DNA from 3 places in the Dietzia cercidiphylli genome. Region 1 is predicted to be linked to each of the others. Evidence: riboswitches for the same ligand, from Rfam matches in the RefSeq annotation. Region 1 holds a riboswitch; each other region holds the start of a gene.
The links. A riboswitch is a leader RNA that binds a small molecule or an ion and turns the genes downstream of it on or off. The one in region 1 is predicted to bind cobalamin.
Positions count from the first base shown of each region.

Region 2: another riboswitch for cobalamin. It lies ahead of cobN (cobaltochelatase subunit CobN); the one in region 1 lies ahead of ABD250_RS09990 (energy-coupling factor ABC transporter permease).
Region 3: another riboswitch for cobalamin. It lies ahead of ABD250_RS17375 (ABC transporter substrate-binding protein); the one in region 1 lies ahead of ABD250_RS09990 (energy-coupling factor ABC transporter permease).

Region 1 covers NZ_BAAAQG010000009.1:9,633-13,921, forward strand. Annotated here, with positions in the region: gene ABD250_RS09975 (energy-coupling factor ABC transporter ATP-binding protein) at 1-59, opposite strand, end outside; gene cbiQ (cobalt ECF transporter T component CbiQ) at 56-784, opposite strand; gene ABD250_RS09985 (energy-coupling factor ABC transporter substrate-binding protein) at 800-1,162, opposite strand; gene ABD250_RS09990 (energy-coupling factor ABC transporter permease) at 1,159-1,899, opposite strand; cobalamin riboswitch at 1,936-2,148, opposite strand; gene ABD250_RS09995 (P-II family nitrogen regulator) at 2,169-2,459, opposite strand; gene ABD250_RS10000 (sodium-dependent bicarbonate transport family permease) at 2,474-3,493, opposite strand; gene ABD250_RS10005 (helix-turn-helix transcriptional regulator) at 3,771-4,073, shown strand.
Region 2 covers NZ_BAAAQG010000012.1:163,745-168,033, reverse strand. Annotated here, with positions in the region: gene ABD250_RS13045 (precorrin-2 C(20)-methyltransferase) at 1-410, opposite strand, end outside; gene ABD250_RS13040 (precorrin-8X methylmutase) at 407-1,072, opposite strand; cobalamin riboswitch at 1,126-1,240, opposite strand; gene ABD250_RS13035 (nitrite reductase) at 1,240-2,109, opposite strand; cobalamin riboswitch at 2,191-2,383, shown strand; gene cobN (cobaltochelatase subunit CobN) at 2,375-4,289, shown strand, end outside.
Region 3 covers NZ_BAAAQG010000024.1:124,713-129,001, reverse strand. Annotated here, with positions in the region: gene ABD250_RS17380 (FecCD family ABC transporter permease) at 1-950, opposite strand, end outside; gene ABD250_RS17375 (ABC transporter substrate-binding protein) at 952-1,956, opposite strand; cobalamin riboswitch at 2,073-2,194, opposite strand; gene ABD250_RS17370 (Lrp/AsnC family transcriptional regulator) at 2,352-2,633, opposite strand; gene ABD250_RS17365 (SgcJ/EcaC family oxidoreductase) at 2,668-3,042, opposite strand; gene ABD250_RS17360 (sugar porter family MFS transporter) at 3,220-4,289, shown strand, end outside.

The DNA.
Region 1 (4,289 bases):
CCGAGGGCATCGAGACGCCGGTAGGAGAACCGGGCACCGCGCAGCGCGAGGACGGTCACGTCATGACCCCCAGTATCGAGACGGACACGAGAACCAGACAGATGACGAGCACGCGGGTGGCCGAGACCGGGTCCGCCTCGGCGAGCACTGCGGTCTGGCCGCGCTCGGCGCGCATGGACATGGCGTCGTCGATCGCCCGTGCCCGCCTGACGGACAGGACGAATACCGAGGCGAACTGCGTCCCGACCGAGCTGATCGCGGCCCGGGCGGTGCGGTGTCCGAGCCTGAGGTCGTGGGAATGCCGCAGCGTGCGCGCGGAGTCGATGAGCAGGCCGATGAGCCGGTAGGTGGTGTCCACGACGTGAGCCAGCGGGGCGGGCAGTCCGGCCCGCCGGCCGGCGGCCAGGAGGTCGGCGACGGGCGTGGTGCACGCCAAGGTGATGGTGGCGGCCGTCGCGGCGATCGCCCTGCTCACCGTCCGCCAGGCGGTGTCGACCCCGGCCGGATCCACCACGAGGCGCCAGTCCACCAGGTCCAGCACGAGGGGACCGATTCCCAGGGCCAGGAACGCGACGGGGGCGAGCAACGCCGCGAGGTAGATCCTGGCGGGGACGCGGGCCAGCGCCAGGGCGCACACACAACAGACAGTCAGGATCGCCACGTGGCCCACCGGTGGCGGCACGAGCAGTGCCGCCACCAGCAGACCGCCGAAGAGCAGCAGCTTCTCGACTACCGGGAGGTCCGACCAACGGTTGTGGGACGCCGCGAGTTCGAGTGGGTTCACCTAGGGCTCGGCCGGTCAGTGCCCGGCCGGACCCGTGGCCGCCGCCGACGGGGTCGCCGCACCCGTCACGCTCTCCCGACGCTGCCTACTACGTGTCCGCAGGACGCCGAGTCCGTAACCCACGATCCCGCCGCCGATCCCGGCCTGGAGGGCGAACACCCCCGATTCGACCTCCCCCGGCAACTCGGGCAGAAGCGGCTCGAACCATGGCTCGTAGTCGGGAGAGACCTGGCTGATCGTCCCCTCCGCCTGCCCGTCCGCACCCTCGAACTCGCCGCCCGCACCAGCGCCATAGACCAGGGAGAACACCGCGATCGCGAACGCCACGGCGACCAGCCCCACGAGCACCCACACGCTGACGTGCTTCTTCCCGCTCATCGCACCGACTCCGTGGCCTCGACCTGATCGGTACGGTCCTCGAGATGCGCGAAGGTGCCCGCGCCGGCGAGTCGCGCCCTCCGGAAGAAGCCCACCAGGTCGAGCTCACGGGAGGCGATTCGCAGGAGCACGCTGACGATCACCACGACGATCAGAGCCTCGACGACCGCCAGCGGGATCTGGGTGATAGCGAACACGGCGAGGAACTCGGCCATCGAGAACCACAGGCCGTGCTCGGCGCTCGGGAACGCCAGCGCGAGCTGGGCGCTGGTGACGAGATACGTCACCAGGTCGGCGAGGAACGCGGCGACGAAGACCGCGCCGAGCAGCGGCACCGCGACCCGTCGACACAGGACGAACGCCCCGTAGGCGACCCACGGCCCGGCGACCCCCATGGAGAACACGTTCGCGCCGAGCGTGGTGATGCCCCCGTGCGCGAGCAGCAACGCCTGGAAGATCAGCACCACGGTGGCGACGAAGGCCATGACGGGTGGCCGGAAGATGATCGTCCCCAGCCCGGTCCCGGTGGGGTGCGAGCTGGAGCCCGTCACCGACGGGAGCTTGACGGCCGACATGACGAACGTGAACGCCCCGGCCACGCCGAGCAACACGCCCGCCTCCGGTGTCCGACGGACCGTCCTGATCACCTCGCGCGCGCCGTGGATGACGAACGGTGCCGCGACGGCCGTCCATGCCACGGCGTGCACCGAGGGGAGGAAACCCTCTGCGATATGCATATGCCTGAGACCTTTCTGCCCGTCACCTCGCGGGCACTCGTGGTGGCAGCCACGGCCGGTCTCCTGGCTCACGGGTTCCCCCGGCCCACCCCCGGAAGGGATGGACCGGATCGCCGCCGGTCCGCCTTCCCACCCACACAACGCGTGCGAGCAGTGGCACAGAGGACTGGCGACATCATCCGTTCACAGTGGCGAGGGCCGCCCCGGTCTCACACCGGGTTCCCGAGCACCGCAGCTGAGCAGATCCTAGCCCCCTCCCGGGGGCCGACTCAGTACCGCACCGATTGGGCGTCCGAGACCAGGCACATGCCCCCGACGGACTGCAGGAGGGGCCGCAGCGACCGGAGGACCTCGTCGATCCGGTCGGGGTCGACCGCCACGAGCACGAAGGTGTTGTCGAAGGTGGAGAAAGGGTCCCCACCGCGCTCACCGTGCTGTCCCCGCCCGTAGATTCCCGGGATCACGGTGCGATGGGTCAGGCCCAGCGAATCCAACGCGCCGAGGAACCTCCCGGCGACCCCGGACTCCACTACCAGTTCGATCCTTTTGACGTCTTTCATGGGATCTCCTCGCCTCAGGCGCCCAGGTACTGGGCGACGGTGTAGTAGAGCGGAATGCCGAGGACGATGTTGAACGGGAATGTCACGGCAAGGGCCATTGTGAAGTACCGGGACGGCCGCGCTTCGGGGATCGCGTAGCGCACGACGGCCGGCACCACGATGTAGGACCCGCTCGCCGCGAGCACGGCGAGCATGGTCAGGTCGCCGACCGGCAACCCGGCCAGACTGCCCAGGGCCAGCGCCATCGATGCTCCGACCAGGGGCATCACGATGCCGAACCCGATCAGGAACGGGCCCACGTCCCGGACCTCGCGGAGCTGACGGGCGACGAGCAAGCCCATCTCGAGCAGGAAGAAGGCCAGCAGCCCCTTGAACATGTCGTCGACGAACGGGGACATGGCCTCGCCGGCGTCGGCCCCCACCACGGTGCCGATCACGAGCGACCCGATCAGCAGCAGGTGCGCACCGTCGGTGAACGCCTCGTGCAGGATCGCCCGCAACGACAGGGGTGCGCCCGACACGGGAGAGGAAGCGCCGGCCCCCGCGTCACCCGCCATCTGGGCGGAACGCTGACGGGACCGTGCCCAGGTGGCCAGAAGCACCGCCATGATGATCGCGGGCGATTCCATCAGAACCAGGGCGACCGTCATGTACCCGCCGGGTTCCTCCCCACGGGCGGTCACGAACTGCGTCGCGGCGATGAAGGTCACCGCGCTGACCGACCCGTAGGTCGCGGCGATGGCGGCCGCATCGAACTCGTTCACCCTGCGCCGCAGGACCAGGAAGCCCAGCGCAGGGATCACCAGGGCCAGGAGGAGGGCGATGCCGATCACCGCCGCGGCGCGGCCGGTCAGACCGGTCTCTCGCAGAGCCTGGCCACCCTTGAACCCGATCGCCATGAGCAGGTAGAGCGACAGGAACTTGGTGACGGGGGCCGGGATCTCCAGGTTGGAGCGCACAGCGGCGACGAACAGCCCCAGGAAGAAGAACAGGATCGGCGGGTCCGTGAGGCTGCCGAGAATGCTGAGGTCCATCGAGTCTCCCCTGATCTGTCCGGAGTCCGTGCGCCGCCGAGCGGGACGAGCTGATCTCCGTCGTGGCGCGCTAGCCGCCTGTTCCGAGCGAGTAACGGGAACGACAATACATGACTTTCACGACATGTTTTGCAACAGCCTAAATCGGTGTCGCGTGTTGTGGCGCGGCGCGCGGACCGGGCCCGCGGTGGGACGGGCTCCGTGCACGCCCACATGCGTACCGTGATTCACGTAAGGCAAAATGGCACTCGGAAGTCGTCGGTGATGGGGTGGCGTAGTGGCAGAGTGGACGTTTCTCACCAATCACGCGCACGTCCTGTTGTGCATCGCGCAGGACTCCGAGACGCGACTGCGCGACATCGCCGATGCGGTCGGGATCACCGAGCGCGCCACCCAGCGGATCGTGGCCGAACTGGAAGAGGCCGGGTACCTGCAGCGCATCCGCGACGGGCGCCGTAACCGCTACAGCCTGAACCGAGACCTGCCGCTGCGCCATCCACTCGAACGGGACCACATGGTCGGGGAGATACTCAGCGTGCTGGGGGCCCCGCGAAAGGGTGCTGGCGACGGCAACGAGTGACCCGTCGGCACTGATCGTGGCGCCCCGACAGCGTGGTCGACCACTACTAGAGGCCCCCAGGGGACGATCTGTTCGGCTTCTCTCTGCAGTTGATCGAGTTCGGAGATGTCATAGGGGCTGAGCACATCCACCGTCACCACGTCCGGACGAACGGTCGCTTTCTGCACCACCGCGGATTCGGTGTTGCTCAGCCAGCGTCCCGGACCTGCGCGGCCC
Region 2 (4,289 bases), on a different contig from region 1:
ACGAACCGATCGGCGAGCTTGTCGTGCATGTACATGAAGGAGCCGTAGAACAGCGGGTCCCCCTCGGCCAGCAGGACCACGTCCCGCCCGGCCGCGAGATGGTCGGCCAGGCGTTGCGCGCTGCGATCGTAGAAGTCCGCGATCGCCCCCGCATACCCGCCGGGGTGATCGGTGACGCCCGTGGTCACGGGGTATTCCAGCACCTCCTCGATCGCACCGGCAGGGATCAGACCTGCGGCGATCCGCCTGGCATTGGACTCCTTGCCCCGCCCGGCGTGATAGGCCACCACGTCGGCGTCGCCGATCAGTCGGGCGGCCTTGAGGGTGATCAGCTCGGGGTCCCCGGGACCCACGCCGATCCCGGACAGTCGCCCCGCCTCGCCGGTCGTGCCCGCCGGACCGGCGCTCACTCGGCCACCTGCGCGAGGGCGTTGACGGCGGAGACCGTCATCGCGGACCCGCCGCGTCGCCCGTGGACGGTGACGAAGGGGACGTCGATCCCGTGGTCGTCCGCCAGGCAGGCCAGCGCGGCCTTGGACTCGGCGGCACCGATGAAGCCCACCGGGCACCCGACGATCGCCGCCGGGTGGGGGGCGCCGTCCAGCAGCATTTCGAGCAGGTGGAACAGCGCGGTGGGGGCGTTGCCGATCGCCACCACGGCGCCGTCGAGACGCTCACCCCACAGGGAGAGGGCGGCGGCGGAGCGGGTGGTGCCCATCTGCCGGGCCAGCTCGGGCACGCGGGGATCGGACAGCAGGCACACCACGTCGTTGTTCCGGGGGAGCCGGGACCTGGTGATGCCGGAGGCCACCATGTGGGCGTCGCAGAGGATCGGCGCCCCGGCCTCGAGCGCGGAGCGCGCGGCCCCCACCAGTCCCGGATGCACCTGCAGGTCGTCCACGAGGTCGGTCTGCCCGGTGCCGTGCACCATCCGGACGGCGAGCCGCTCGGCGTCCCGCGGGACGCCCGACAGGTCGGTCTCGCGCCGGATGGTCGCGAACGAGTCGACGTAGATCGCGGGCCCGTCGTCGACGTAGTCGTAGCGGCGTGGCGGCCTGGGGACAGCAGGCATGGGTCCTCCTCGGGGTTCTCGCCCCGGTCAGAAGTCTCAGGCGACGCGTCAGGGAGCGCGTCGATCCCTCGGCCAGTATCTGGCTTGGCGGCCCGTCGAGCGGGCCTCACAGTGGCGGAACCGCCCCGGACTCGCACCGGGTTCCTCGCCGTGGGACAGCGGCGAGTCTACGTGCGCACGGTGAGCACGCCGCGCCACGGGGTGACGATGAGCTCGGTGACGTCGTCGCCGGTGAGGCGATCGATCACGGCGCGGGTGAGGACACCGTCCCCGGCCCCGACATGCTCGATCCTTCCCGAGGAGCCGGGGACCGGTCCGTACGGCAGCGCGGGGATCGGGGTGGGGAGACGCTCATCGCCCGGGCGGGCGGCGGCGAGCGGCACCGGGAGTTCGCGCACGTGCCAGGGCGCGTCGGGGCCGGTACCCCGGGCGGCGGCGAAGTCGCGCGCCAGGTCGAGCAGGCGATCGGCCGCCTCCTCGAGGGGCACCACCGCCGACCAGTCCGCGCCCACCCGGAGTTGCACGGTGTCGGCGTCGAGGGTCGCCAGCCCCAGGTCGCCGGGGCGGTCCACGAGATCGCCGCGGCCGTCGTCGAGGACGAAGAGGAATCGGCCGGACAACCCGGCCAGTCCGGGATCCGCCCGGAGGCCGGCGTCGAGCCGGTCGGTCACGGGCCGGAGGTCGGCCCTCCCGCCGACCAGGCCGGTGAGCGGGGAGACGAGCACGTTGCGGACGAGCTCGTGCGACGGGGCGGGCAGCAGCCCGGTCGCGGCGAGGGCCGTCACGACGTCGTCCGCGAGCCGCCCGTCCCGGCTCATCGGCAGGGCCCGCAGCTGCAGGTTCGCGCGGGTCGTCACGTGCACGTCGTCGTCGCCGTATCTCGCTGCGACCCTGTGCAGCGCGGCGAGGGACTCCGGCGACACGCGCCCTCCGGGTACTCGTAGCCGGACCAGGGCGCCGTCCTCGGCGGGCCACGGGCGCAGCACACCGGGGCACAGGTCGGTGCGGGTGCGGCGGGTCGGTCCGGAAGCTCTCACGGGGCACAGTGTGGCAGCCAGAGGTGGCTCGCGGGGAGCGGGGAGCCGACGGCCGGACATCCGCGGGGGACCGGCGCCGGATAGGCTCGCCGGTGCCGTGGTGCTCGGGAAGCCGGAGGAAAAGCCGGCGCGGCCCTCGCCACTGTAGTCGCGTAAGTCGCGCACCCTCGTCCGTCCCAGAGCGGGGCGGAGACCACTGGGCCCAGGCCCGGGAAGGTCGGTCGCGCGGCGTCGATGCGAAAGCCAGGAGACCGGCCACGGCGTCATGTTCCACGAGGGTTTGGAGAAGAACATGCGCCATGACCGGCGTTCGGCGTCCCCTGAGGACGCCTCGGCACCATCAGATGACGCGGCATCGCCGGAGAACACGGCATCACCGGAGGACACGGCACCGCCTCGGCACTCGAGCCAGCCACCGCGCATCACCCTGCTGTCCACCTCCGACACGGACCTGCTCTCCGCGCGGGCCTCCGGGGCGGACTGGACGCTCGGCAACCCGTCCCGCCTGGACGTCGAGGCGGATCTGCCCGGTCTGCTCGACGGCGCCGACCTGGTGGTGGTCCGGATCCTCGGGTCGCGGCGGTCGTGGGAGCCCGGGTTCGCCGCGGTCATGGCCTCGGGGCGGCCGGTGGTCGTCCTGGGAGGCGAGCAGGCCCCGGACGCCGACCTGATGGAGCTCTCCACCGTCCCGATCGGCATCGCGGCCGAGGCCCACCGCTACCTGGCCGAGGGCGGCGAGCGGAACCTCGCCCAGCTCCACGCCTTCCTGTCGGACACCGTGCTGCTCACCGGGACCGGGTTCGCGCCCCCGGAGAGCGTCCCGGTGTGGGGGATGCCGCCGCGGCCGGGTGCCGCCGATTCCCCCGACTCCCCGGCGAGTGGTCACATACGACGCGATTCCCGGAACGGGACCTGGGAGAACGTGAGCGGAACTGACCAGTCGCCGGGCGTTCCCCGCGTGGACCAGTCGCGGCGCGTTCCCCGCGTGGGAGTGCTCTACTACCGGGCGCACGAGGTGAGCGGGAACTCCGGGTTCGCCCATTCGCTCGCCGACGCGATCGACGCCACCGGGCAGGCCGTCGGCGTGCCCGTGTTCGCCGGGTCCCTGCGATCGGCGCCCGACGAGCTGTTCGACGCACTCGGGACGCTCGACGCGCTGATCGTCACGGTCCTGGCCGCCGGCGGGACCACGCCGGGCGCGGTGAGCGCGGGCGGCGAGGACGAGACGTGGGACGTCGAACGGATCGCCACGCTCGACATCCCGGTCCTGCAGGGACTGTGCCTGACGTGGAGTCGGGAGGACTGGGAGGCCTCCGACGACGGCGTCAACCCGTTGGACTCGGCCAACCAGATCGCGATCCCCGAGTTCGATGGCCGGATCATCACCGCGCCGTTCTCCTTCAAGGAGATCGACGCCGACGGGCTGCCTCGCTACGTCGCCGACCCCGAACGCTGCGCCCGCGTCGCGGGGATCGCGGTCTCGCACGCCCGGCTGCGTCATGTGCCCGCGGCGGACCGCCGGATCGCCCTGGTGCTCTCGGCCTACCCGACCAAGCACTCCCGGATCGGCAACGCGGTCGGCCTGGACACCCCCGTCTCGACCATCCGACTGCTGCGCCGGATGCGCGACGAGGGTTACGACCTGGGCCCCGACGACAGCCCGATCGCCCGGTTCCTCGACGTCGCCGACAGTGGCACCGACAGCACCTACGCCGACGACACCGCCGCCGGCGACGCCCTGATCCACGCCCTGATCGCCGCGGGCGGACAGGACGAGGAGTGGCTGACGAACGCCCAGCTCACCGACAGTCACGTACGGATCTCCACGGACGACTACCTCCGGTGGGCGGCGGACCTGCCCGAGTCGCTGCGCTCGGAGATGGTCGAGGCCTGGGGGCAGGCGCCCGGTCAGCTGTTCGTCAACGACGCCGGCGAGATCGTCCTGGCCACCATCCAGGCCGGCAATGTCGTCCTGCTGATCCAGCCGCCCCGCGGGTTCGGTGAGAACCCGGTGGCGATCTATCACGATCCCGAGCTGGCGCCCTCGCACCACTATCTGGCCGCCTATCGGTGGCTCGCGCGGGGTTTCGGCGCCCACGCGCTGGTCCACATCGGCAAGCACGGTTCGCTGGAGTGGCTGCCGGGCAAGAACGCCGCGCTGTCGGCCGCGTGTGCGACCG
Region 3 (4,289 bases), on a different contig from region 1:
GTCCCGGAGACCGCCACCGCCCCCGCGGTGAGCATCGAGACCAGCAGCAACATGAGCAGCCGGAACCGCGGGACGTTCATGCCCATGGCCGTGGCGCCGTCGTCGCCGGTCAGGAGGAGGTCCAGGTGGCGGCTGGACAGCATCACCAGGACGCCCGCGACAGCGAGGATCGAGACCGGGGCCAGGAGCATGGTCCACCCGGCGTCACCGAACCCGCCGGCCAGCCAGCGCATGACGGTGCCCAGTTGGTGGTCGTCGCCCAACACCAACAGCGTGAACGTGTTGAGCGCGCCGAACATCATCGTCAGGGCCGCCCCCACCAGCACGATCGCCGTGGTGTCGTGCGCGCGACGGGCCACCAGGACCACCCCGGCCAGTGGCAGCAGGGCGCCGAGGAAGGCGGCCATCGGGAGCGTGAAGACGCCCCACATCCCGGCACCCACGCCCAGGACGGTCAGGACGACGACGCCGAAGCCGGCCCCGGACGACACCCCCAGCAGGTACGGGTCGGCCAGTGGGTTGCGCGTGACCGCCTGGGCGACGCCTCCCGCCACCGCGAGGGACGCGCCCACCGCCGCCGCCATGAGCGACCTCGGCAGCCGGGACTCGATCACGATCGCCTCGCGGGCCTCGGACCACCACGGGGTGAAGGACCCCGGGGCCACGCGGTGGGCGACGATCGCCCAGACGTCTCCGAGGGGGATGGACACCGACCCCAGAGAGACCCCCACCGCCACGGCCAGGGCGAGAAGCCCCAGCAGCGGAGCGAGGACCAGTCCGAGTGGCCGCCTGCCGCGGCGCGGGCCGGTCTCGCGGCCCGGGCTCGTGGCGCGGAACGGGCTCGTGGCGCGGAACGGTGACGGGAGGCGGGACGACGCCGAGGGGCGGCTCGGAGCCGGTGTCGCCGCATCGCCCGCGCCACCGCCACGGTCGTGGACGACCGTCGCCATATCAGCCACCGAAGGCGTCGGGGTGGAGCTCGCGGGCGATCGTCTCCACCGAGGTCGCCATCCGCGAACTCTCGAAGAAGTCGGCCAGGGGGACCACCACGATGCGGTCGTCGCGGATCGCCGGCGTGGTGGCCATGATGGGCTGGTTGCGCAGGTACTCGATCTTGTCCTCGGCGCTGGTGGCCCCGTAGTCGAGCACGACGATCGCCTCCGGTCGGCGTTCGCCGAGGATCTCCCACGTGGTCTTGAGGTAGGGCCGGTCGCCCTCGATGAAGATGTTGTCGGCTCCCGCGTACTCGCCGATCAGCTGGCCGATGCCGACGCCGCCGATCGTCAGGGGCTCCGCCTCACCGCTGTCGTAGAAGAACGTCGGGGTCCCCGTCACCCCGGCCTCGTCCAGGGTGGCGCGGACCGACTCGATCCGGTCGACGATGCGGTCGGTGAGCTGCTGCGCACCCTCCTCGACGCCGAGGACCCGGCCCAGCTGGGAGAAGTCGGTCTCGAGCATGGAGACGTCCGGGAACCCGTCGCCGCAGTACTCGGAGAACAGGAAGGTGTCGATGCCCGCCGCGTCGAGCGCGTCCCGGCTCCGGCCCTCCTTCTCGTCGAACGCGCTGCGCATGCCGGCCACCACGAGGTCGGGTTCCAGATCGACGATCTGCTCCCAGCTGGGATACTCCTCGGCCAACCCGGGAATCGCCTCGAGTTCCTCGGCGACCTCCGGCAGGACGTCCTCGCGATCGGCATAGCCCCGGCCGACGATCCGATCCCCCGCACCCATCTGGATGAGGGTCTCCGTGACGTGGGCGTTCATCGTGATGATGCGCTCGGGCGGGGCGTCGAACGTGGACTCACGCTCGCAGTTGGTGATGGTCACCGGCTCGGCGAACGCCTCATTCGAGGTGGCGCTCTCCTGAGCCTCGCCGCGGGAGCAGCCCGCGACGACGACGCCCGTGACGAGCAGCGCGGCGAGCGCCGTGGTGGACCTGGACTGGCGACGGAACATGATCAGACCTCGGATCGTGTCGTGTGCCCACGAACACACGAGACCCGCAGGCGGGCGACCGTCGACACCGGCCACCGACCGTGCAGGACTCCGGATCGCAGACCGCGGCGATGGACAGAGTCGCGTACCTCCGGGCAGGTAATCGGGCTCGTCGTCACCGAGGTGACGGCACACCGTTGCGGGTCAGCGCCGGATTCTCACCGGTCTTCCCCTGCGTATCCGGAGATCAGCAAGTCGTGGTGACAGTATGCACATCCGCCTCGACGGCCGCGGGGGCACCTCCCCGGAACACCCACGGGGGGCCGCCGCTGCGGAACCGGATACCGGGCGCGGTGGCATCGGGCGGAGGGCGCGCTGGCCGCGGCGCGGGGCGCGGGGCCGCTGCGGATCGGCGTCTACTCGTCGTACCCCAGGGAGAACGCCGCCTCGAGGTCGTGCTTGGACAGCGCGCGGAACGCGATGTGCGTCTCGGTGTCGACCACGCCCGGGACCTTGTTCAGGCGGTCGGAGACGATGTCGGCCACCTCCTCGTTGCGGCGGGCCCGCACGAGCACGATGAGGTCGATGGTGCCCGTCACCGAGTACACCTCGGAGACCCCGTCGATCTCGGCGATCGCCTCGGCGACCTCGGGGATGCGCGCCGTCTCGGCGTGGACGAAGACGATGGCGGTGATCATGGCCTGAAGGGTAGTCCAGTCGCGCGGCCCCGGTTCAGCGCATGTTCTCCGGCGTCCAGTACGCGCGCATCGACCGGATCTTGCCCTGCTCGTCGTGGGTCATGAGGTCCCACACGTTGATGGTGGCCTTGGAGTCGGCGTCGAAGTGGGTGGTGATCTCGAAGTTGAACAGCAGGTCGTCGCCACACACGCGCGCCTCGAGCACCTCGCCCTCGATCTTCAGCGCCACCACGGACGAGTAGAACTCGCGGATGGCCGCCTTGCCCTCGTGGACGGTGCCGTTGCCGACGGGGTCCTCGACCGTGGCGTTCTCGGCGTAGAGGTCCAGGACCGCCTCGAGGTCGCCGGCGACCAGCGCGGCGATGTAGGAGTCGGCGGTGGCACGGATCTGCTCGGGGGAGGCACTCACGGCGGTGGCCCTTTCGGTATGACGACGAGACACCTCGAGCCTAGAACGTGTTCTCGATCAGAGCGTTCGTACGCCGCAATCGATAAAGAATATGTGACTTGCGCCACATTGGTAGCGGGCCTACGCTCCGTTCACCAGACATCAGGACGTCCATCCGGCCCGGGAACGGGGTACGCCATGTCCACACGGAACGTCTCGGCCAGGAGCTCGGACGAGGAGTCCTTCCACACCGGCAGGGTGGTGATCATCTCCCTGGTCGCCGCGCTCGGCGGGTTCCTCTTCGGCTTCGACACCGCCGTCATCAACGGCGCGGTGGACGCCGTCCAGGAGACCTTCGGCATGAACGCCGGTCTCACCGGGTTCGTCGTCTCCTCGGCCCTGCTCGGCTGTATCGCCGGCGCGTATCTCGCGGGCCGCCTCGCCGACCGCTGGGGGCGCACCCGCGTCATGGTCCTGGCCTCGGCGCTGTTCACCGTCAGTGCGATCGGCTCCGGGCTCGCGTTCGGCCCGTGGGACCTCATCCTGTGGCGGGTGGTCGGTGGCCTGGGCGTCGGCGCGGCCTCGGTCATCGCGCCGGCGTACATCGCCGAGGTGGCCCCGCCCTCGATACGCGGCCGCCTCGGGTCACTGCAGCAGCTCGCGATCGTCTCCGGCATCTTCGTGGCCCTGCTCTCCGACGCCTGGCTGGCAGCCGTGGCCGGAGGCGCGATCGAGGAGCTGTGGCTGGGGATCCAGGCCTGGCGCTGGATGTTCCTCACCGAGCTGGTCCCCGCGATCACCTACGGCGTACTGGCGCTCATGATCCCGGAATCCCCCCGCTACCTGCTGGCCAAGGGGCTGGTCGGCGAGGCGAGGGACGTCCTGCGCACCATCCAGTCCAGCGGCGTCGACAACCGGATCAAGGAGATCCGTGCGACGGTCCGCGAGGACAGGAAGCGGTCGTGGCAGGACATGCTCACCCCGAGCGGCAGGAACCTCCTGCCGATCGTGTGGATCGGCATCGTGCTGTCCGTCTTCCAGCAGGCCGTGGGCATCAACGTGATCTTCTACTACTCCACGTCCCTCTGGCAGTCGGTCGGCTTCACCGAGGCGGATGCGCTCACCCAGACCGTCATCACCTCGGTCACCAACATCGTGGTGACGATCGTGGCCATCGCACTGATCGACAAGATCGGGCGTCGCAGGCTGCTCATGACCGGCTCGGTCGGCATGACCGTCTCGCTCGCGGTGATGGCCCTGATGTTCAG